Regions from separate parts of the Mesorhizobium sp. C264A genome, predicted to be linked through region 3. Evidence: predicted binding sites of a transcription regulator. Region 3 holds the regulator's gene; each other region holds the start of a gene.
The links. The regulator PhoB, encoded in region 3, activates phosphate uptake and scavenging genes when phosphate is short. The targets are predictions, from matches to a motif close to TGTCATNNANCTGTCAT.
Positions count from the first base shown of each region.

Region 1: NKL04_RS13220 (RNA degradosome polyphosphate kinase) is a predicted target of PhoB. The motif match lies at 1,650-1,666, and genes of this name have one in related genera.
Region 2: NKL04_RS04075 (esterase-like activity of phytase family protein) is a predicted target of PhoB. The motif match lies at 1,939-1,955, and genes of this name have one in related genera.

Region 1 is NZ_JAMYVY010000001.1:2,686,843-2,693,676, reverse strand. It holds gene NKL04_RS13230 (FAD-dependent monooxygenase) at 84-1,322, opposite strand; gene NKL04_RS13225 (zinc-finger domain-containing protein) at 1,342-1,587, opposite strand; gene NKL04_RS13220 (RNA degradosome polyphosphate kinase) at 1,822-4,014, shown strand; gene ppx (exopolyphosphatase) at 4,014-5,546, shown strand; gene NKL04_RS13210 (DoxX family protein) at 5,803-6,210, opposite strand; gene NKL04_RS13205 (DoxX family protein) at 6,349-6,771, opposite strand.
Region 2 is NZ_JAMYVY010000001.1:843,482-850,315, reverse strand. It holds gene NKL04_RS04085 (Gfo/Idh/MocA family protein) at 1-670, opposite strand, end outside; gene NKL04_RS04080 (LacI family DNA-binding transcriptional regulator) at 865-1,890, shown strand; gene NKL04_RS04075 (esterase-like activity of phytase family protein) at 2,052-3,527, shown strand; gene NKL04_RS04070 (L,D-transpeptidase) at 3,606-4,400, opposite strand; gene NKL04_RS04065 (MATE family efflux transporter) at 4,599-6,071, shown strand; gene NKL04_RS04060 (hypothetical protein) at 6,075-6,281, opposite strand; gene NKL04_RS04055 (MFS transporter) at 6,278-6,834, opposite strand, start outside.
Region 3 is NZ_JAMYVY010000002.1:1,906,652-1,913,485, forward strand. It holds gene pstC (phosphate ABC transporter permease subunit PstC) at 1-1,088, shown strand, start outside; gene pstA (phosphate ABC transporter permease PstA) at 1,085-2,401, shown strand; gene pstB (phosphate ABC transporter ATP-binding protein PstB) at 2,419-3,243, shown strand; gene phoU (phosphate signaling complex protein PhoU) at 3,284-3,988, shown strand; gene phoB (phosphate regulon transcriptional regulator PhoB) at 4,005-4,694, shown strand; gene NKL04_RS28415 (ROK family protein) at 4,725-5,960, opposite strand; gene xylF (D-xylose ABC transporter substrate-binding protein) at 6,226-6,834, shown strand, end outside.

The sequences.
Region 1 (6,834 bases), on a different contig from region 3:
TTTTGGCGAAGGCGACGGCGACATCCAATCTCCCCCCTTGCGGGGGAGATGTCCGGCAGGACAGAGGGGGGTGGGAAGGATCGCTACGTCGACGATCTGGACTGCCGAGTGTCCGCTCGCCATCCATAGAGCCAGTCGAGGTCGGCGGCGAGCTTGTCGGGCGAGCGCATGGCCAGGAACAGATTGCGGGCGATCGCCACCGGGCCGGCAGCATGCCAGGCGAGGCGGTTTACGGCCCCACGACGCGCGGCCTTGGCGACACGCGGCCGCCGAAGATTTTCCCAGATTTGAAAACTTCTGGGCAGATCGCCAGGGAAATCGGCGATAGCGTCGGCAAGCGTGATGGCATCCTCGATCGCCATTGCCGCGCCCTGCGCGGCAAACGGCGTCATCGCGTGCGCGGCGTCGCCGATCAGCGCGATGCCCTGCGGGCTCGTCCACCGCTTCTGTTCGACGGTGTGGATCGGAAAGGCCGTCCATGGGCCGGCCAGTGCCACAAGCTTCGTCAGGCCCGGCGCGGTGCCGCGCAGGGCAGCCGTGAGTATCGCGGGATCGGCATGGCCCGACCAACCTTCGGCCATGCGCTCACCCTTGGTGAAGGCGGCGAGATTGAAGGCCCGGCCTTTGCTGACGGGGTAGGCGACCATGTGGAAGCCAGGATGCAGGAACGTGGTGACGCAGTCGGCGGCGCCGATCGCGACAAAGGCTTCTCCGGCCGCACCGTCGGCCGCGATCGTGACTCGCCAGGCGAGTTCGCCCGAAAAACGGCTTTTGACGAAGTCCTCGCCTGCGAGTTGCGCCCTGACCGCCGACCAGACGCCGTCGGCGCCGACCAGCAGTTTGCCGCGTGCCTCGATCTCGCGGCCGTCCACTTCGGCGGTCACGGCGACATATTGCGCGTCTTTGACGATGCCGGTCACGCGGGCGCCGGTGATGAGCTCAATCTCCGGCCGTTCAGCCATTTGCGGCAACAGCGCTGCCTGCAGATCTGCGCGGTGAGCAACGAGATAAGGCGACTGCCAGCGCGCATCGGCGGCGCGCCCGAGCGGTACCCGCGCCAGCTCACGCAGCGTCGCTGCATCCTTCAGCACCACCGCTTCGGGCCGCGAGGCTGCCGGCAGCAGCCGGTCGAGAACGCCGAGCTTTCCAAGGATGCACGTCGCATTGGGCGAAAGCTGGATGCCTGCGCCGGCCGCGTCGAGGTGCTGTGCCTGTTCGATCAGCTTTACCGGATAACCCCGTCCGGCGAAGGCAAGGGCAGCGGTCAGCCCGGCGATGCCGGCCCCGGCGATTATGACCTGCCGGGACCTGATGTCTTCCATCGGGCTTGTCGCGGAAGGATCAGGCGGCCTGGTCGATATAAAGGCAACCAGCCGGCAGCGTTTCCGTCGCCCTCAGCTTCGCCGAATAGCGGTAGAGCGTCGAGCAGTAGGGACAGACCTTTTCATTGTCGTCGCCCATGTCGAGGAACACATGTGGGTGGTCGAAGGGCGGGTTGGCGCCGGTGCACATGAATTCCTTGACGCCGATGTCGATTGCCGGATGGCCCGCATCGTTCTGGAAATGGGGAATGGAACCGCCTGCCATCGTCGTCTCCTTGATCTCGTCGAAAAGCATCTGGAACATAACAGGCCTGTTTGCAAGATCGATGAAATGAAACTGTCGCAAAAGCCTGTCAGAGGATACGTTGAGCCGGTTAAGTGCATGTCCCTGAAATCGGAACGGTTTTCGCCGAAGGGGTCATGCGTCACAAAAGCGTGTTAGAGGCATGGCACGTCCAACGGCGCTCCAAGGGACGGTTGGCGGGGAAGAGCAGGAACCATGAACGAACTGAAGCCGGTGCAGAGCGAATTCATCAATGTCGAGGTGGCGAGCCCCGAGGGCGGCAACCCCGATCGGTTCGTCAACCGTGAGTTCTCCTGGCTGCAGTTCAACCGGCGTGTGCTCGAGGAATCACAGAACGAGCACCATCCGCTGCTCGAACGCGTCCGTTTCCTGTCGATTTCGGCCGCCAATCTCGATGAATTCTTCATGGTCCGCGTCGCCGGCCTTGCGGGCCAGGTGCGCGAAGGCATTGCGCTAAAGAGCCCCGACGGCCGCACGCCGGAGCAGCAGCTGGAACAATTGCTGCGCGAGGTCGAGCGGCTGCAGGAGGACCAGCAGAACAGCCTTTCGGCGCTGATGTTGCTGCTCAACAAGGAAGGCATTGAGAGCATCACCCGCGATGCACTGACCAAGGATGAAAAAGTCTGGCTGGAAGACCATTTCCAGGACCAGGTTTTCCCGGTGCTGACTCCACTGTCGATCGACCCGGCGCATCCGTTTCCGTTCATTCCCAATCTCGGCTTCTCGATGGCGCTGCAATTGCGCCATCGCAAGAATGGCGAGGAGATGAGCGCGCTTCTGCGCCTGCCGGTGGCGCTGAAGCGCTTCATCCGTCTGCCCGACCGCAAGCAGCACGTTCGCTTCATTCCGTTGGAGGAGGCTGTCGGCCTCTATATCGGCAAGCTGTTCCCCGGCTATGAGGTCAAGGGTTCCGGCACCTTCCGCATCATCCGGGACAGCGATATCGAGGTCGAGGAAGAGTCGGAAGATCTCGTGCGCCTGTTCGAGACGGCGCTGAAGCGGCGCCGCCGCGGTTCGGTCATCCGCATCGAATTCGACAAGTCGATGCCCGGCGAATTGCGCGAGTTCGTCGCCGGCGAGCTTGGCGTCTCTTCGAGCCGCATCAGCGTTCTGACCGGCCCGCTGGCGCTCAGCCAGATTTCCGAGATCGTCGCCGTGCCACGCGACGACCTGAAGTTCACCCCCTACAATCCACGCTTTCCCGAGCGCATCCGCGAGCATGGCGGCGACTGTTTCGCGGCCATCCGCGAGAAGGACATCGTCGTCCACCACCCCTATGAATCCTTCGACGTGGTGGTCCAATTCCTGCGCCAGGCGATGGCCGACCCCGAGGTGGTGGCGATCAAGCAGACGCTCTACCGCACCTCCAACGACAGCCCGATCGTGCGCGCCTTGGTCGACGCGGCCGAGGCCGGCAAGTCGGTAACCGCCCTGGTCGAGCTCAAGGCGCGCTTCGACGAGGAAGCCAACATCCGCTGGGCGCGCGACCTCGAACGCGCCGGCGTCCAGGTCGTGTTCGGCTTCCTCGAACTCAAAACCCATGCGAAAATGTCGCTAGTAGTGCGGCGCGAGGACGGCAAGCTGCGCAACTATGTCCATCTCGGCACCGGCAACTACCATCCGGTGACCGCGCGCATCTACACCGACCTGTCCTTCTTCACCACCGATCCGACGATCGCGCGCGATGTGGCCCAGCTGTTCAACTTCATCACCGGCTATGCCGAGCCGACCGATGAGATGCGGATCGCCATCTCGCCGTTTACGCTGCGCAGCCGTATCCTCAAGCACATTGCCGACGAGGTCGCCTACGCGCTGGCTGGCCGTCCGGCGCGCATCTGGATGAAGATGAACGCGCTCGTCGATCCCAACATCATCGACGCGCTCTATGACGCCAGCCGTGCCGGCGTCGAGATCGATCTCGTCGTGCGCGGCATCTGCTGCCTGCGGCCGCAGGTGCCCGGCCTGTCGGAAAACATCAGGGTCAAGTCGATCGTCGGCCGCTTCCTCGAACACAGCCGCATCTATTGCTTCGGCAACGGCCATGGCCTGCCGTCGGACGAGGCGATCGTCTACATCGCCTCGGCCGACTTGATGCCACGCAATCTCGACCGCCGCGTCGAGACCATGGTGCCGATCACCAATCCGACGGTGCATGAACAGATCCTTGGCCAGATCATGCTGGGCAACATCATGGACAACCAGCAAAGTTTCGACGTATTGGCTGACGGAACCTCCCGGCGCGTCGTGCTGGAGGAGGGTGAGGAACCGTTCAACGCGCAGGAATATTTCATGACCAATCCGAGCCTGTCGGGACGGGGTGACGCGCTGAAGTCGCATGCGCCCAAGCGCATCGCGCAGTTTAAGCGTCGCAAGAAGAACACCGGCTGATGATTTCAACGTCCCAAGGCCGGCTGCAGGATCGCCGGCCGCTGTCCATCATCGACATCGGCTCGAACTCGATCCGCCTTGTCGTCTATGAAGGGTTGGCGCGCTCGCCGACCTTGCTGTTCAACGAAAAGATGCTGGCCGGCCTCGGCCGCGGCATCGTTTCGACCGGCAAGCTCGATCCCGAGGCGGTGACGCGCTCGATGGAGGAGTTCCGCCGTTTCCGCGCGCTCTCCGATCAGGCGGGTGCGGAGCACATGTTTGTGCTGGCAACAGCCGCGGCCCGCGAAGCGATCAACGGCCCCGATTTCATCCACCGCGCCCAGGATGTGCTCAAGACCGAGATCCGCGTGCTCACTGGCCGGCAGGAGGCGCATTATTCGGCGCTTGGCGTCATTTCGGGCTTCCACCCCGCCAATGGCATTGCCGGTGATCTTGGCGGCGGCAGCCTGGAGCTTATCGACATCAATGGCGAGGCGATCGGCGACGGCATCACGCTGCCGCTGGGTGGCCTGCGGCTGCAGGACATGGCCAGGAATTCGCTCGCCCAGGCGGCAAAGATCACCCGCGACGAACTGGCGCGCGCCAAATTGTTGAAGGGCGGGCTGGGACGGCCCTTTTACGCCGTTGGCGGCACCTGGCGAAACCTTGCCCGGCTGCACATGGAAATGACCAACTACCCGCTTGGCGTCATGCACCACTATGAGATCGGTGTCGAAAGCGCCGCCAATTTCCTGAAGCAGGTGGCGAAAGGCGAGATCGAGAAGGTCAAGGGCATCGAAGGTGTGTCGAAGAACCGCCGTTCGTTGCTGCCCTATGGCGCGGTCGTGCTGCAGGAGATCATGGCGGCGATGCAGCCGTCGAAGATCATCGTCTCGGCATTGGGCGTGCGCGAAGGGTTTCTCTATTCGCTGCTCGACCCTGCCGAGCAGAAGGCCGATCCGCTGGTCTCCGCTTCGGAGGAACTGGCGCGGCTGCGGTCGCGCTCGGTCACCCATGCGCATGAGCTTGTCGAATGGACGGACAAGACCTTTGCCGCCTTCGGCATCGACGAGACGGAGGATGAGGCGCGCTATCGCCACGCTGCCTGTCTGCTGGCCGATATAGGCTGGCGCGCGCACCCGGAATATCGCGGCAAGCAGTCGCTCAACATCATTGCCCACGCCTCCTTCATTGGCGTCGATCACCCCGGCCGTGCCTTCCTGGCGCTGGTCGGCCTGTTCCGCCACGAAGGCGTGTTCAACGATGCGGCGCCGGAAATCCGCGGCCTGGCGACGCCGCGCTATCTCGAGCGCGCCCGCATCCTGGCGGCGGTGCTGCGCGTCGTCTATCTGCTGACTGCGGCCATGCCCGGCGTCATGCCGCGGCTGAAATGGGAAAACCGCGGCAATGGCACGTTGGCGCTGGTGCTGCCGGCCTCACTTTCCGATCTTTACGGCGAACGCCCGGCAGGACGGCTGGCGCAACTGGCGCGGATCACCAACCGCCGGCTGGTGCTGGCGGTCGAGGGTGGGCAGAGCGTGTCGGTGAAGTAGGCGCGGCCTGACAGCAAAACCATGTCGTCGTCGGCCTCGCGTTCGAGGACCGGCTTCCTCAATCCGTCGCTGCTTCGCACCGCCACCTTCCCCCTCCGGAGGGAAAGGAAGGGAGCCTCGTTGGAAAGCGTTGGCGGCAATAGGCTCGCGCACTTCCTCTACCCCGTCGATCGGGGGAGAGGTGGCTCGACGAAGCCGAGACGGAGTGGGGGTCGACCTGGCACGGATGGTTCAACCGGGACGATATTTGACGATATCAGACCGCGGCGCGGCGCCCGTCGATCGACCAGGCCCCGGCGCCGGCCATGGCTAGCGCCAGGAATCCACCGGCGATGGCAATATCCTTCATCAGCATCTGCTGGTGCAGGAAGGTGAGCATCGGGTCATCGCCGCCCTGGCCGTAGTGGCCGATGGAGCCTGCAACGATGCAGAAAGCGGCAAGAAGTATCGCAACGACCGGCGTCTGAAAGCCGACCAGTATCAAGAGACCGGCAATCAACTCGAACAGCCCGGTGCCCCAGGCGGCAAGCGTCGGCAATGGCATGCCGAGGCCGGCGAAATAGCCGGTCGTCCCGGCAATGTCGGCGAGCGCGTGGTAGCCGGAGGGAACGAGCAGGACGGCGAGCAGCAGCCGGGAAATCAGAAGCAATGCATCGCGGGGCATGGTCATCTCCGATGTCTGTCCGCCGGCTGTTTCGAGACCGATCCTAGCAGGGATGGGTCGAGCGTGCGCTTGGGCAGACAACGAAAAAGCGGCGTGGAAAATTCCACGCCGCTTTTTTCAGGCCTGGGAAGGGAAAGCTCAGCCGCGCTTGGCGTCGATCGAGTAGGTGCCAGGGCCTGAGGAAGCCAGCAGCAGGAAGCCGCCGGTGATGGCGACGTTCTTCAGGAAATGGATCATCTGGTTCTGGTCGGCCCAGCCGGTATGGGCGACAAAGGCCGAGGCGATGGTGAAGACCGCGAGCACCCAGGCGGCGATGCGGGTCTGAAAGCCAACGAGCACGGCAAGGCCGCCGAGCAATTCGATCAGGCCGACGACAATGGCCGTTATGGTCGGCACCGGCAGGCCCATGGCGCCGAAATAGCCGGCGGTGCCGGAAATGGCGGTGAGCTTGCCGAAGCCGGAAAGCAGGAAGATGGCGGCGAGCAGGATGCGGCCGAGCAGGATGGTGGTGGAGCTGTTGGACGCGATGCCGGCGCCGGCAGCGGAAGTGTTGATGGACATGGTGGCTCTCCGAAAAGGGTTGATGTCCCGTCAGATAGACCAAGCCGACTGTTCACCAAAGCC
Region 2 (6,834 bases), on a different contig from region 3:
TGAAGCGCTTGCCGCCACCGAGATCGAAGATAGCGCTGGCCGACGATCCCTGCCGGTACCAGGAATTGGCCGGCTCCCATTCCTGGCAATAGACGCCGGCGGGATCGCCTGCGACCATGTAGCGGGCGGCGTCGAATGTGTGGATCGCCATGTCGAGCAAGAGCACATGCGCCATCTCCTCGCGAAAGCCGCCGAAATGCGGCGCGACGAAGAAGTCGGCATGGATGCTGGTTGGCTTGCCGATGGCGCCGGAGTCGAGAAAGCGCCTTATGCGCCGGACATTGGCGACATAGCGGCGGTTCTGCACGACCGCATGGACGCGCCCCGCGTTACGCGCCGCATCGACGATGGCGCGCGCATTTTCCGGAGTATCGGCCAGCGGCTTTTCCGTCAGCAGATGGCAATTATGGGCAAAGGCGGCAAAGGCGACATCACGCCGGGCGGCTGGAACCACGACATCGAACACCGCGTCGGGCCTGGTCTGGTCGAGCACCGCGTCGAGGCTGGTGCCGATTACCGCGCCGTCGAGCCCGTATTCGTGCGCCCTCGCCTTCGCCCGTTCGGCGTCGAGATCGACAAGGCCGACAATGGCCAGCCCGTCGATCTGCCTCGCGGCATCGAGCCAGGCCTTGCTCATCGCACCACAGCCGACGAGGACGGCATTCATCATCCGGCATTCCTCCCGTCCGGTCCCTCCAGACCGAATGTCACGGCATTTCCGGCATCACCGTAAACGTTTCTCCGTAAACGTTTACGAGAACACACCCGATGGCGTAGAATGTCAATCGGCTGCCAGCGAAAATCATCCCGAAGCCTTGGCCTGGGCGGCAGCCGGTGCTAGCCAAGACAGGGGGAGAACTGTCCTTGGCGTCCAGCATCCATGACCTTGCGCGTCACCTGAACATTTCGATCGGCACCGTGTCGCGGGCGCTGAACGGCCGCGCCGACGTCAATGCCGACACCCGCCAGCGCGTGCTCGCCGCCGCCAAGCAATTGAACTATTCGCCCAACCAGTCCGGCCGCAGTCTGCGGCAAGGCACCACCCATTCGATCGCCTTCATGCTGCAGCCGCATCCGGGCGACCAGCAATATGGCGAACCGTTCTTCATCCCGTTCCTGATCGGTCTGCAGGGCCGACTGGCCGAGGATGACCTGGATCTGATGGTCGTCATGGGCGAGCCCGGCCAATATCAGCAGGAGAGGCTGCGCCGCGTGGTTGAGACGCGCCGAGCCGACGCGGTCGTGTTGGCCAATACACGGCGGGAAGACGATCGGATCGACTATCTCAGCAAGGCTGGCTTTCCCTTCGCCACGCTTGGCCGAAGTCAATCCGGCGACGACACCTATCCTTCGCTCGATATCGATTTCGAGAGGGCGGGTGATGAAGCCGTCGACCGGCTGGTCGCGCGCGGCCACCGCCGCATTGCCGCCATCCGCCCTTCGCTGGATCTCAACTTCGGCTACCTGTTCCTCGACGGCTACCGCAAGGCGCTGGGGCGGCATGGCATCGAAGTCGACCCCGGCCTGATCGCCGACGGCTTCATCAACGAGGCCGGAGGCTACCAGGTGACGCCGCGCGTGATGCTCTCCAAGGACCGGCCCACAGCCATCATCTTCAACAATGACGCAATGGCGCTCGGCGGCTGCAAGGCACTGGCCGAGATGGGCATCAGGCCCGGCCACGACATCGCGGTGATCGTCATCGTCGACACGCCGCTCTGCCGTTATTTCTCGCCGGCGCTGACCGCCTTCCGTCCGTCGCTGGAGCCGATGGGCCGGCGGCTGGCCGAAATGCTGCTGGCCTCGCTTCCCGCCTTTGCCGGCCCGGAAGGTCCGCGCATCATCCGCGAAGTCTGGCCGCTGGAACTGATCGCCCGCGACAGCGATTGATCATTGCGCTCTTCCCTCTCCTACAAGGGAGAAGGAAGAGGCCCTCTCTGTCACGCAAGTATCATGTTCGCGTCCTAGACCGCTTTGCGAGAGGGCGACATCGTCGATGCGATGCGGTGGCCCCTTTGCGCCGCTCAAGGCTTGTCACAAAAAGGATCTCCATGAAAATCTCGCACCGAACCGTGTCGCTCGGCGCCGCGCTGGCGCTGTTTACCGCCCTGACCCCTGCCCTTGCCGACAGCACCGCCACCGTTGGCGGCTTCGTCAACAAGGGCCTGGTCGGCGTCGGCCGCATCCCGGCCGATCAGAAGGACAAGTTCGGCGAGACCTTCGGCTCCGGCTCCGGCATGTCCATCGACGCCGCAAGCTGGACCCGTGGCGCGGACGGCTACAAGGGCTCGCTCTGGTTGCTGCCGGACCGTGGCTACAATGTCGTCGGCACCACCGATTACCGGCCGCGCCTCAACACTATTCGCATCGAGTTCACGCCGGTAGCACTAGGCGCCACGCCCACCTCCGGCCAGGAACAGACAGGCGTCAAGGCGACGCTTGCCGATTCCCTGCTCCTCACCGACGACAAGGGCGCTGACGCCACCGGCCTCGATCCGCTCAACGGCGTGCGCGCGGCCAATGGCGACCTGCCGATCCTGCCCGAGGCCAATGGCAAGCTGGCGCTCGACAATGAGGCGATCGCGCGGCTGCCCGACGGCACCATGTTCATCTCTGACGAATACGGCCCCAACATCTACCGCTTCTCGGCCGACGGCCATCTGTTGTCGGCAACGCAGCCGCCCGCCGCTTTGGTGCCGATGCGCAAGGGCGCGCCGAACTTCGCCTCCGACAATCCGGGCCCCGGTGCAGCCGAACCCGATCCGAAGGATCCCGAAACCGGCCGCCAGAACAATCAAGGCCTCGAAGGCATGGCGCTGACGCCGGACGGCAAGTCGCTGATCACTGTGCTGCAGTCGGCGCCCCGCCAGGATGGCGGCGATTCGCCCGCGACGCGCCAGAACACCCGCGCGCTGGTCTACGACGCCTCCGACCCGGCCCATCTCAAGCTGGTGCATGAATATGCCGTGCCGCTGCCGGTGTTCAAGGACGCCAAGGACAAGACCAAGGTCGCCGCGCAGAGCGAAATCGTGGCGCTGTCCGACAAGACCTTCCTGATGCTGGCGCGCGACAGCGGAAACGGCCAGGGGGTGAAGGGCGATACTTCGCTGCTGCGCCAGATTTTCGTCGTCGACGTCTCTGGCGCCACCGACATTGCCGGCGGCGCCTTCGATGCCGCCGACAAGCCGCTGGCGCCCAAGGGCGTGCTCGACCCCTCGGTGACCCCGGCCAGGCTGACGCCGTTCATCGACATCAACGACAACAAGGAACTTGGCCGTTTCGGCCTGCATGACGGCAAGCCCAACGACAAGAACAATCTGTCGGAGAAGTGGGAAGCAATGTCTGTGGTCAGCGTGCTCGATCCGGCGCTGCCCGACGACTATTTCCTGTTCGTCGGCAACGATAACGACTTTCTCACCCAAGACGGTTTTCAGGTCGGCGCGCCCTACAAGGCCGACGACGGCGCCGATGTCGACACCATGTTCCTGGTCTATCAGGTCACGCTTCCGGGCCTCGCCAACAAGTAGCCGTATACGGAAAGGCGGACGCGCCCGGCGCGTCCGCCTCTAACCGTTTGTCGGCGATCAGCGATGCCGTGAAGGCACCTATTTCAAAATCTCCGCATCCCTTGGCACGCCGGCATCGATCGGCTCGGCGGTCCGGCTCGACACAGCCATGATCTTGCCCGCGGCCGACAGGTTCGGGCGCACATAGACCTGGGCTACGCCGTTGACCCGGCTGTAGAGGTCGATGATGTCCTGGTTCATGAAGCGCACGCAGCCCGACGACGCGTTCTTGCCGATGGAATCCCATTCCGGCGTGCCGTGCAGCCGGTACATCGTGTCCTTGCCGTCGCGGAACAGATAGAGCGCACGCGCGCCGAGCGGGCTCTGCGGTCCCGGCGGCATGCCGTCCTTATATTTCGCCAGTTCCGGCCGGCGCTGGATCATTTCGGGCGGCGGCGTCCACACCGGCCATTTCTTGCGCGCCTGGATCACGGCGCTGCCGGTCCAGCCAAACCCGGCCTTGCCGAGGCTGACGCCATAGCGCATTGCCTTGCCGCCGTCGCGCACCAGATAGAGAAAATGCTCGGATGTATCGACAACGATCGTGCCGGGTTTTTCGCCGGTCGGATCGTCCACGATCTGGCGCACGAACTTCGGATCGAGCTTGGCCACGGGGATTGCCGGCAATGAAAAGCCCTCATCGACGCGCGCCGAATACATGGTGGCGGCATCGCCGAAAGCGGGCTCGGGTGCGGGTGCCGGCGCCGGCGTTGGCGGCACCACGACATCGGTCGTGGTGCAGGCTGAAAGCGCCATGGAAGCGGCACCCAAAGCGGATATTCCAAGAAACGCGCGCCGGTTCAGGCGCTCGGAAAAAAGCGGATTGTCGGACATGATCCCCCCAGCCTATTCATCATATCCAACAGGATATGCGACCCCACGCGGCGACGACCCATATCCCATTCCGGATGTTTTGAGAACTGATTAGCGTGAAGCCGCCAGGTGGCATGTTCCAATGCCGCATCGACCTTGTCCGTCAAATCGGCGATCATTGCCGGGCGGACTTTGAGATGAACCTTCGCCGAACAGCCCATGGACGAAAAAATACCACCGCGCCGGCGCACCGGCGACCTGACCAGCGGCCCGATTCCGCGCACGCTGCTTTTGTTCGCTCTGCCGGTGCTCGGCTCCAACGTGCTGCAATCGCTCAACGGTTCGATCAACGCCGTCTGGGTCGGCCGCTTCCTCGGTGAATCGGCGCTGACCGCCACCTCCAACGCCAATCTGGTGCTGTTCCTGATTCTCGGCACCGTGTTCGGCATCGGCATGGCCGCGACCATCCTGGTGGCGCAATCGGTCGGCGCCCGCGACCTGCCCGAGGCGCGGCGCATCGTCGGCACCAGCGCCAGCTTCTTCTTCCTCGTCTCGGCTATCTTCGCCGTCTGCGGCTGGATCTGGGTCGACGCCATCCTCAACACACTGGGCACCCCGCCCGATGCGCTGCCGCTGGCGCGCTCCTATCTGCGCATCATCTTCGTCGCCGTGCCGATGATGAATCTTCTGTCCTTCGTCATGACGGTGCTGCGCGGTGCGGGTGATTCGCGCACGCCATTCCTCTTCATGGCGCTCGCCGTCGTGCTCGACATCATCCTCAATCCGCTGCTCATTCGCGGCATCGGCCCCTTCCCCGAGCTCGGCATCGCCGGCTCCGCCACCTCGACGCTGATCGGCCAGACGGTGAGCGTGATCGCCATCCTCGTCGTGCTTTATGCCAGAAAGCATCCGTTGCGGCTCGCCGGCGCGAACCTCGCTCTGCTGCGGCCGGATCCGGCGCTGCTCAGGATCGTCGTCCTCAAGGGCGTGCCGATGGGCCTGCAGATGATCGTCATTTCGGCGGCGGCGCTGACCGTGATGGGCATCGTCAACTCCTACGGCTCGCAGGTCGCCGCCGCCTACGGCATCGCGGCGCAGCTGTGGACCTATATCCAGATGCCTGCGCTGGCGATCGGCGCCGCAGTCTCGTCGATGGCGGCCCAGAATGTCGGCGCCGGGCGCTGGGACCGCATCGGTCGCATCGCGGCGTCCGGCGTCGGCTTCAACCTGGTGCTCACCGGCGCCCTGGTGGCGCTGCTGTTCTTCTTCGACAGGCCGGTACTCGGCCTGTTCCTTAGCGGGGACAGCACCGCAATCGACATTGCAGCCCACATCAACAAGGTGGCGTCCTGGTCGTTCATCCTGTTCGGCGTCACCATCGTGCTGTTCGCGACCGTGCGCGCCACCGGTGCCGTGATGCCGCCGCTGATCATTCTGGTGATTTCCGTGATGGTCGTGCGTACCGGCTTTGCCTACTTCTTCAGGAGCTACATCGGCGAGGAAGCGCTGTGGTGGAGTTTTCCGGCGGGATCGATCACCTCGCTGGTGCTGGCCGCCGCCTATTATCGCTTCGGCCGCTGGCGCACCATGCACATGATCGAGGACCGGCCGGCCGCCGGCGAGCCGCCCGACACCGGCCTCGGCATCCCGCGCGGACGGGCAAACATGGCGCCCGGGACGCCAAACGGGTGAGGCTCAGCGCGCGTATTTGACGCCGAACCCCAGCGCTACGACAGAGAACAGCGTGATCATGCCGGCGAAGGCCAGGCTTGCCGTCGTCGGAGTGGCCCAACTCGACAGCAGCCCAATGCCGATCACCGGCAGCGCATTGCCGCAGAAGCAGCAGATGAAGAACGCCGACACCAATTCGGCGCGACGCTCGGCAGGTGCGATCTGGTTCACCACCTGCAGCCGCCGCGATAGCCGAGCGCCGCCGCCACGCCGCACACAGCGGTGGCGGCAATCATCAGCGACATCGACGCGAAAAACTGAGCAGCAACCATCAGCCCTACGGCCGGGATCATCAGCGCCAGCGCGGCCAGCATGCCGGCGCGACTGGACAGTCGGGTCGTGGCCAGAATGGTCGCGGCCGCAACGATCGACAGTTCAAAGAACAGCCCGCCAGCCTCGGCATGGTTGGCCACATGCAGCTGCTGCGCCAGGATGCTCGGCGCCAGGGCTGCATAGAAGCCGACCAGCGCCATGGCGCCGAAGCCGGTGACGGCCGGCGCCACGAAAGCGGCGCGGATATTAGCGGGCACCGACAGCCGCGGCCGCAGCGAAACATCGGTCAGCCTGCCCGGCCGGGACACGGTTTCGCGGGTACGCCAGATCAACAGCGTCACCACCACGAGCAAGGCAAGATAGACCGCAAACGTTAGTCTCAACGGCCAGGGCGCATATTCGGCGAGCAGGCCCGATGCCAGCGCGCCCAGGCCAAGGCCAACGAAGTTGG
Region 3 (6,834 bases):
CCAAGGGCGTGGCACTGGCCAGCGACACCCAGGACTATATGATTCCGATCGCGGTCGAGGCGAACCAGGTCCAGGACCGGCTCGGCCTGTTCAGCGCCGTGCTGACCTTCGCGCTGTCGGTCGCCGGCGCCTTCTATGCGCTGAGGCAGATCGCGCCGCGCGCCAGGGCGCGCAACAACGTCGAGAAGCTGATGCTGTGGGGGCTGCTTGCGGCCTCGACCATCGCCATCCTGACCACGGTCGGCATCGTGCTGTCGATGCTGTTCCAGACCATCACCTTCTTCGAGAGCGTGTCGCCGATGAGCTTCTTCTTCGGAACGGTGTGGGATCCGCGTTTCGCCGCCGCCGGTTCCGGCGGCAGCCAGGGTCAGTTCGGCCTGATCCCGCTACTGGCCGGCACGCTCTACATCGCCGCCGTTGCGCTTCTGGTCGCAGTGCCGGTCGGGCTGATGTCGGCGGTCTACATGTCCGAATACGCCTCGCGCAGCGTCCGGTCGGTGGTCAAGCCCGCGCTTGAACTGCTGGCCGGCATCCCGACCATCGTCTACGGCATCTTCGCCGTGGTCACGCTCGGACCGTTCCTGCGCGACCTCTCGGCAGCCCTCACCGGCGGCTCTCCCTTCATCCAGGGCCAGAGCATCTTCACCGCCGGCCTGGTGATGGGCGTCATGCTGATCCCGGTCGTGTCCTCTTTGTCCGACGACATCATCACCGCGGTGCCGCGCGCAATGCGTGACGGCTCGCTCGGCCTCGGTGCCACGCGCTCCGAGACGATCAAGCGGGTGATCCTGCCGGCGGCACTGCCCGGCATCGTCGGCGCCATCCTGTTGACGGCGTCGCGCGCCATCGGCGAGACGATGATCGTCGTGCTGGCGGCGGGCGTCGCCGCCAATCTGACGGCCAATCCGTTCGAGGCGATGACGACCATCACCGTCAAGATTGTCAACCAGCTGACCGGCGATCTCGAGTTCAACTCGCCGCAGACGCTGGTCGCCTTCGCGCTCGGCCTGACGCTGTTCGCGCTGACGCTGGTGATGAACATCGTCGCCCTCTACATCGTGCGCAAGTACCGGGAGCAGTACGAATGACCGACATCCCCCTGGACACGATGGCGGGTGCCGTCGCGCGTCCGCGCCGCGACATCGGGCTGAAGGCGCGCTATGCCGCCGAACGCCGGTTCCGCATCTATGGCGTGATTGCGATCTCGGTGGGCCTGGCGTTCCTGGCCATCATGCTGATCACCATCGTCTCGAAAGGCTACACCGCCTTCTGGCAGACGACCGTGACGCTGCCGGTGACCTTCGACGAGAAGGTGATCGATCCCTCCGGCAAGCGCGCCACCGACCCTACCGTGCTGATCAAGGCGAACTATCCCAAGCTCGCCGAAAACGCGCTGGTGGCCAAGCTCGGCATCGATCCGGCCAACAAGCCGATGATGCTGAAGCTCAAGGGCTTCCTGTCGGAAGGCGCCCGCGTCCAGCTGCGCGACATCGTCTCCGCCGATCCGTCGGTGATCGGCAGGACGCGTGACGTCGACATCCTGGCTGCCGCGAACCTCGACTCGGCCTTCAAGGGTCAGATCGACCTCGGCGTCGATGAAGCGCGCCGCAAGGTGTCCAACCAGCAGATCGACTGGATGAACAAGCTTAAAGCCGACGGCGTGATGGCCGAGCATTTCAACACCGGCCTGTTCACCTATGGCGCCTCCAGCCGGCCCGAAACGTCGGGCATGGGCGTGGCGATCATCGGCTCGTTCTACATGATGGTGATCGTGCTGTTGCTGGCGCTGCCGATCGGCGTCGCCGCCTCGATCTATCTCGAGGAATTCGCCAAGAAGAACCGCTTCACCGACCTGATCGAGGTCAACATCAACAATCTCGCGGCGGTGCCGTCGATCGTCTTCGGCCTGCTCGGCCTTGCCGTGTTCATCAACTTCCTCGGCATGCCGCGCTCGGCTTCCTTCGTCGGCGGCCTGGTGCTGACGCTGATGACGCTGCCGACCATCGTCATCGCCACGCGCGCCGCCCTTGCCGCGGTGCCGCCGTCGATCCGCTCGGCGGCGCTCGGCCTCGGCGCCTCCAAGATGCAGATGGTGTTCCACCACATCCTGCCGCTTGCCGCTCCGGGCATCCTTACCGGCACCATCATCGGCCTGGCGCGTGCGCTCGGCGAGACAGCACCGCTGCTCTTGATCGGCATGGTCGCTTTCGTCGCCGATTATCCGACGACGCCTTTCGATCCGGCGACCGCGCTGCCGGTGCAGATCTATATGTGGGCAAACGAGGCTGAGCGCGCTTTTGTCGAGCGCATGTCCGGCGCCATCATCATCCTGCTCGTCTTCCTCATGGCCATGAACATCACCGCGATCGTGCTTCGGCGCCGGTTCGAGCGGCGCTGGTAGAAAAAAGGCAATTTGGTATGAACATCATGACCGAACAGTCCCTTGAAAATGCAGTGGGCGACAAAATGAACGCCAAGTCGAACGAAGTCATCAAGATGCGCGGCGACAAGGTCGGCGTCTTCTACGGCGAGAAGCAGGCGTTGTTCGACGTCAATCTCGACGTCCGCCAGAACCAGGTGACGGCGCTGATCGGCCCGTCCGGCTGCGGCAAGTCGACCTTCCTGCGCTGCCTCAACCGCATGAACGACACCATCGATTCGGCGCGGGTGACCGGCAAGATCACGCTCGATGAAGACGACATCTACGACAAGAACATCGATGTCGTCGAACTGCGCGCACGCGTCGGCATGGTGTTCCAGAAACCCAATCCGTTCCCGAAGTCGATCTACGAGAACGTCGCCTACGGCCCGCGCATCCATGGGCTGGCCAAGCGCAAGTCCGACATGGACCAGATCGTCGAGCAGAGCCTGAAGAAGGCGGCGATCTGGAACGAGGTCAAGGACCGCCTGCAGGAGCCCGGCACCGGCCTGTCCGGCGGCCAGCAGCAGCGCCTGTGCATCGCGCGCGCCATCGCCGTGTCGCCGGAAGTGATCCTGATGGATGAGCCCTGCTCGGCGCTTGATCCGATCGCCACCGCCCGTGTCGAGGAGCTGATCGACGAACTGCGCCAGAACTACACGATCGTCATCGTCACCCATTCGATGCAGCAGGCGGCGCGCGTGTCGCAGCGCACGGCGATGTTCCATCTCGGCTATCTCGTCGAGGAGGGCGCAACCGACAAGATGTTCACCAACCCCGACGACAAGCGCACCCAAGATTACATTACCGGCCGCTTCGGCTGAACCTTCCGGCGGGTGAATTTCAGGCACGAGGACCAAGATCATGGGTGAACATACCGTCGCCTCCTTCGATGAAGAGCTCGGGCAGATCAGCAAGCTGATCCGCGACATGGGCGATCTGGCAGGCTCGATGGTCAGCGGCTCGACCAGGGCGCTGCTCAATTCGGACAATGCGCTGGCACAGCGTGTCGTTTCCGACGACGCCATCATGGATGCGCGCCAGCGCGAACTGGACGACCGCGCCATCACGCTGATCGCCAAGCGCCAGCCGATGGCCAACGATCTGCGCGCCGTGGTCGGCTCGATCCGCATGGCCGGCGACCTCGAGCGCATCGGCGATCTCGCCAAGAACATCGCCAAACGCGTCGGCACCGTGGGCTTGAGCGTCACGCCGCGCGACCTCTCGCACTCCATCGATGCCATGGCGCAACTGGTGCTGATCCAGGTGCAAGGCGTCGTCGAGGAATATGCCGCCACCGATGCGGCAGCTCTTGCAAAACTCAGGAATGACGACGAGCGCATCGACGTCAAATACACGTCCGTGTTTCGTGAGCTCTTGACCTACATGATGGAAGACCCTCGCAACATCACCGCCTGCACGCATCTCTTGTTCTGCGCCAAGAATCTTGAGCGCATCGGCGATCATGTCACCAACATCGCCGAAAATGCGTATTATGTGCTGACCGGCCAGCAATTGCCCGCCAATCGTCCGAAGCAGGACGAGACGGCGATGGCCACGCCGGCCTGATGAGGGTGAACTGCCTATGATCGCGCCACGCATCATGGTCGTGGAGGACGAGGAGCCACTAGGCGTGCTCCTCCGCTACAACCTCGAATCCGAAGGCTATCAGGTCGAGGTGGTGACACGCGGCGACGAGGCCGAGATCCGCCTGCAGGAAAACGTGCCCGATCTCCTGGTGCTCGACTGGATGGTGCCGGCTGTTTCCGGCATCGAGCTCTGCCGGCGGCTTAGAGTGCGGCCCGAAACCGAGCGGCTGCCGATCATCATGCTGACCGCGCGCGGTGAGGAAAGCGACCGCGTGCGCGGCCTGTCCACCGGTGCCGACGACTATCTGGTCAAGCCATTCTCGACGCCGGAGTTCATGGCGCGCGTGAAAGCGCTGCTGCGCCGCGCCAAGCCGGAAGTGCTGTCGAGCGTGCTCAAGGTCGGCGACATCGTGCTCGATCGAGAATCGCACCGGGTCTACCGCAAGAAGAGCGAGATCAGGCTCGGACCGACCGAGTTCCGGCTGCTCGAATTCATGATGCGCCATCCCGGCCGCGTGTTCTCGCGCAGCCAACTGCTCGACAATGTCTGGGGCGAGACGATCTATATAGACGAGCGAACCGTCGACGTGCATGTCGGGCGGCTGCGCAAGGCCGTCAACAACGGCCGCATGCCGGATGTCATCCGTACCATTCGCGGCGCCGGCTACGCTATTAGGGAAGACTAGGATGCTGCGCGTCGCGCCGTTGCCGGCCATTCAGGCGACATGCTTGCCGGATTTCGCCTGAATGCCCGGCGCGAAAATCTCCTGGTCGACGAAGCCGAGCGCGCGCATGGCGCAGCCTTCGCGGATCAGCGGCAGCTCGTTGGGCTCGGTGTCGAAGGAGATCGATTTCGAGTGCTGGCCGCCGGCGGTCTGGGCGATCGCTTCGCGCAATGCCGGTTCGATCAGGTCGAAGGCGGCGGCGCTGACGCCGACCATGGCGACGGGTGCCGGATCGATCAGAGCAAACAGGCTGCCGAGGCCGAAGCCGAGCGCCTCACCGGCCCTGCGATAGGCTTCGCGCTCCGGGCCATCGGTTTCGCGGGCGCGCGCGGCGAGTGCGCGCATATCAGCGTCGCCGATATCGACCGGCTCGGCATCCTCGCCCATCATTTTGGCGCTGCGCCAGATGGCGTAGTTTCCGGCATAGGCCTCGACGCAGCCGCGCCGCCCGCAGCGGCAGAGCGCGCCGCCCGGACGGTGGATCATGTGGCCGAACTCGCCGCCCGAGGAATGGGTGCCGGTGAACAGTTCGCCTTTCAGCACCAGTCCCATGCCGATGCCGTGCGACAAGAGGATGGCGATAAAGTTGTCGCGGTAGCGCTCGGGCTGGCGCCATTGCAGCGCCACCGCCATCATATTGCAGTCGTTCTCCATGGTGGCCGGAATGCCGAATTCCACTTCCAACATGTCGGCGAAGGCAATGTCGGTCAGTGGCGTGATTGGCGACCACAGCATGGCGCGCGCCTGCGAATCGGTGATGCCCTGGATGCCCATGGCAATGCGGGCGATGCTCTGGACATCGAGGTCGGGATCCTCAAGCCGCCGCCGGACGATTGCTACGCATTCGCCAATCAGCTCGTCGCGCGGCTTGGTCAGCGTGTCCAGCCGGCGCTGTTCCTCGGCGACGACGTGGCCGGCATAGTCGATGACGGTGACGGACAGGAAATTGAGCGACAGCACGACGGTCATCACCGCCGCCGCTTCCGGGTTGAGGCCAAGGCCGACCTGCGGCCGGCCGCGTTTCAGTGCGCCTGTCTCGCCAGGTTTGCCTTCAATCAGGACGCCTTCTTGAATCAGATCAGACGAGATTGCCGATATGGTCGAGTGGCTGAGGCCGGTGGTCGCCGCAATCTCGGTCCGCGACGGCTGGCCGGCCCGGCGCACGGCCGAAATCACCATGGCACGGTTGCGACGGCGCAGATCGTCGTGGCGGATTCCAACCGACATTTGTTTCCTCCCGGCCTCCTCGCGCCTCATGATAGTGAAGGCGTTCGACGGCACCAGCCAAATATTGGCAGACGCCGGCAGCCCTGTCATTGTTTATTGCGGACCTCGAAAAAATTCGGCAAGGCCATCAGAATCCATCAGAATCGATGTTGACAGCGCCTTATCATTGAACCAGTATTTTTTCGAGGCTCGAAAAAATAGGGCCTCTGTGTGCCGGCCCTCGGGCCAGTTTTGTCGCGCCGCACGCGGCGCAGGGAGGATTATGATGAACAGATTTGCAGCCGCCATGCTGGCGGGTGTCGCCATGTCGCTGGCGCTGATGTCGGTCGCGCAGGCGAAGGACAAGGTCATCGGCGTGTCGTGGTCGAACTTCCAGGAAGAGCGCTGGAAGACCGACGAGGCGGCGATGAAAACGGCGATCGAGGCTGCCGGCGACAAGTACATTTCGGCCGACGCGCAGTCCAATCCCGGCAAGCAGCTGACCGACGTCGAAAGCCTGATCTCGCAGGGCGCCAACTCGCTGATCATCCTGGCGCAGGACGCCTCGGCCATCGGCCCGGCGGTGCAGAAGGCGCTGGACGAAGGCATTCCGGTCGTCGGCTATGACCGCCTGATCGAGAACAAGGACGTCTTCTACCTGACCTTCGATAACAAGGAAGTCGGCCGCATGCAGGCCCGCGAAGTGTTCAAGGCGAAGCCCGAAGGCAACTATGTCTTCATCAAGGGCTCGGGCTCGGATCCGAATGCCGATTTCCTGTTCTCGGGCTCGATGGAAGTGCTCAAGGAAGCCATCGACTCGGGCAAGATCAAGAATGTCGGCGAGGCCTATACCGATGGCTGGCTGCCGGCCAATGCCCAGAAGAACATGGAACAG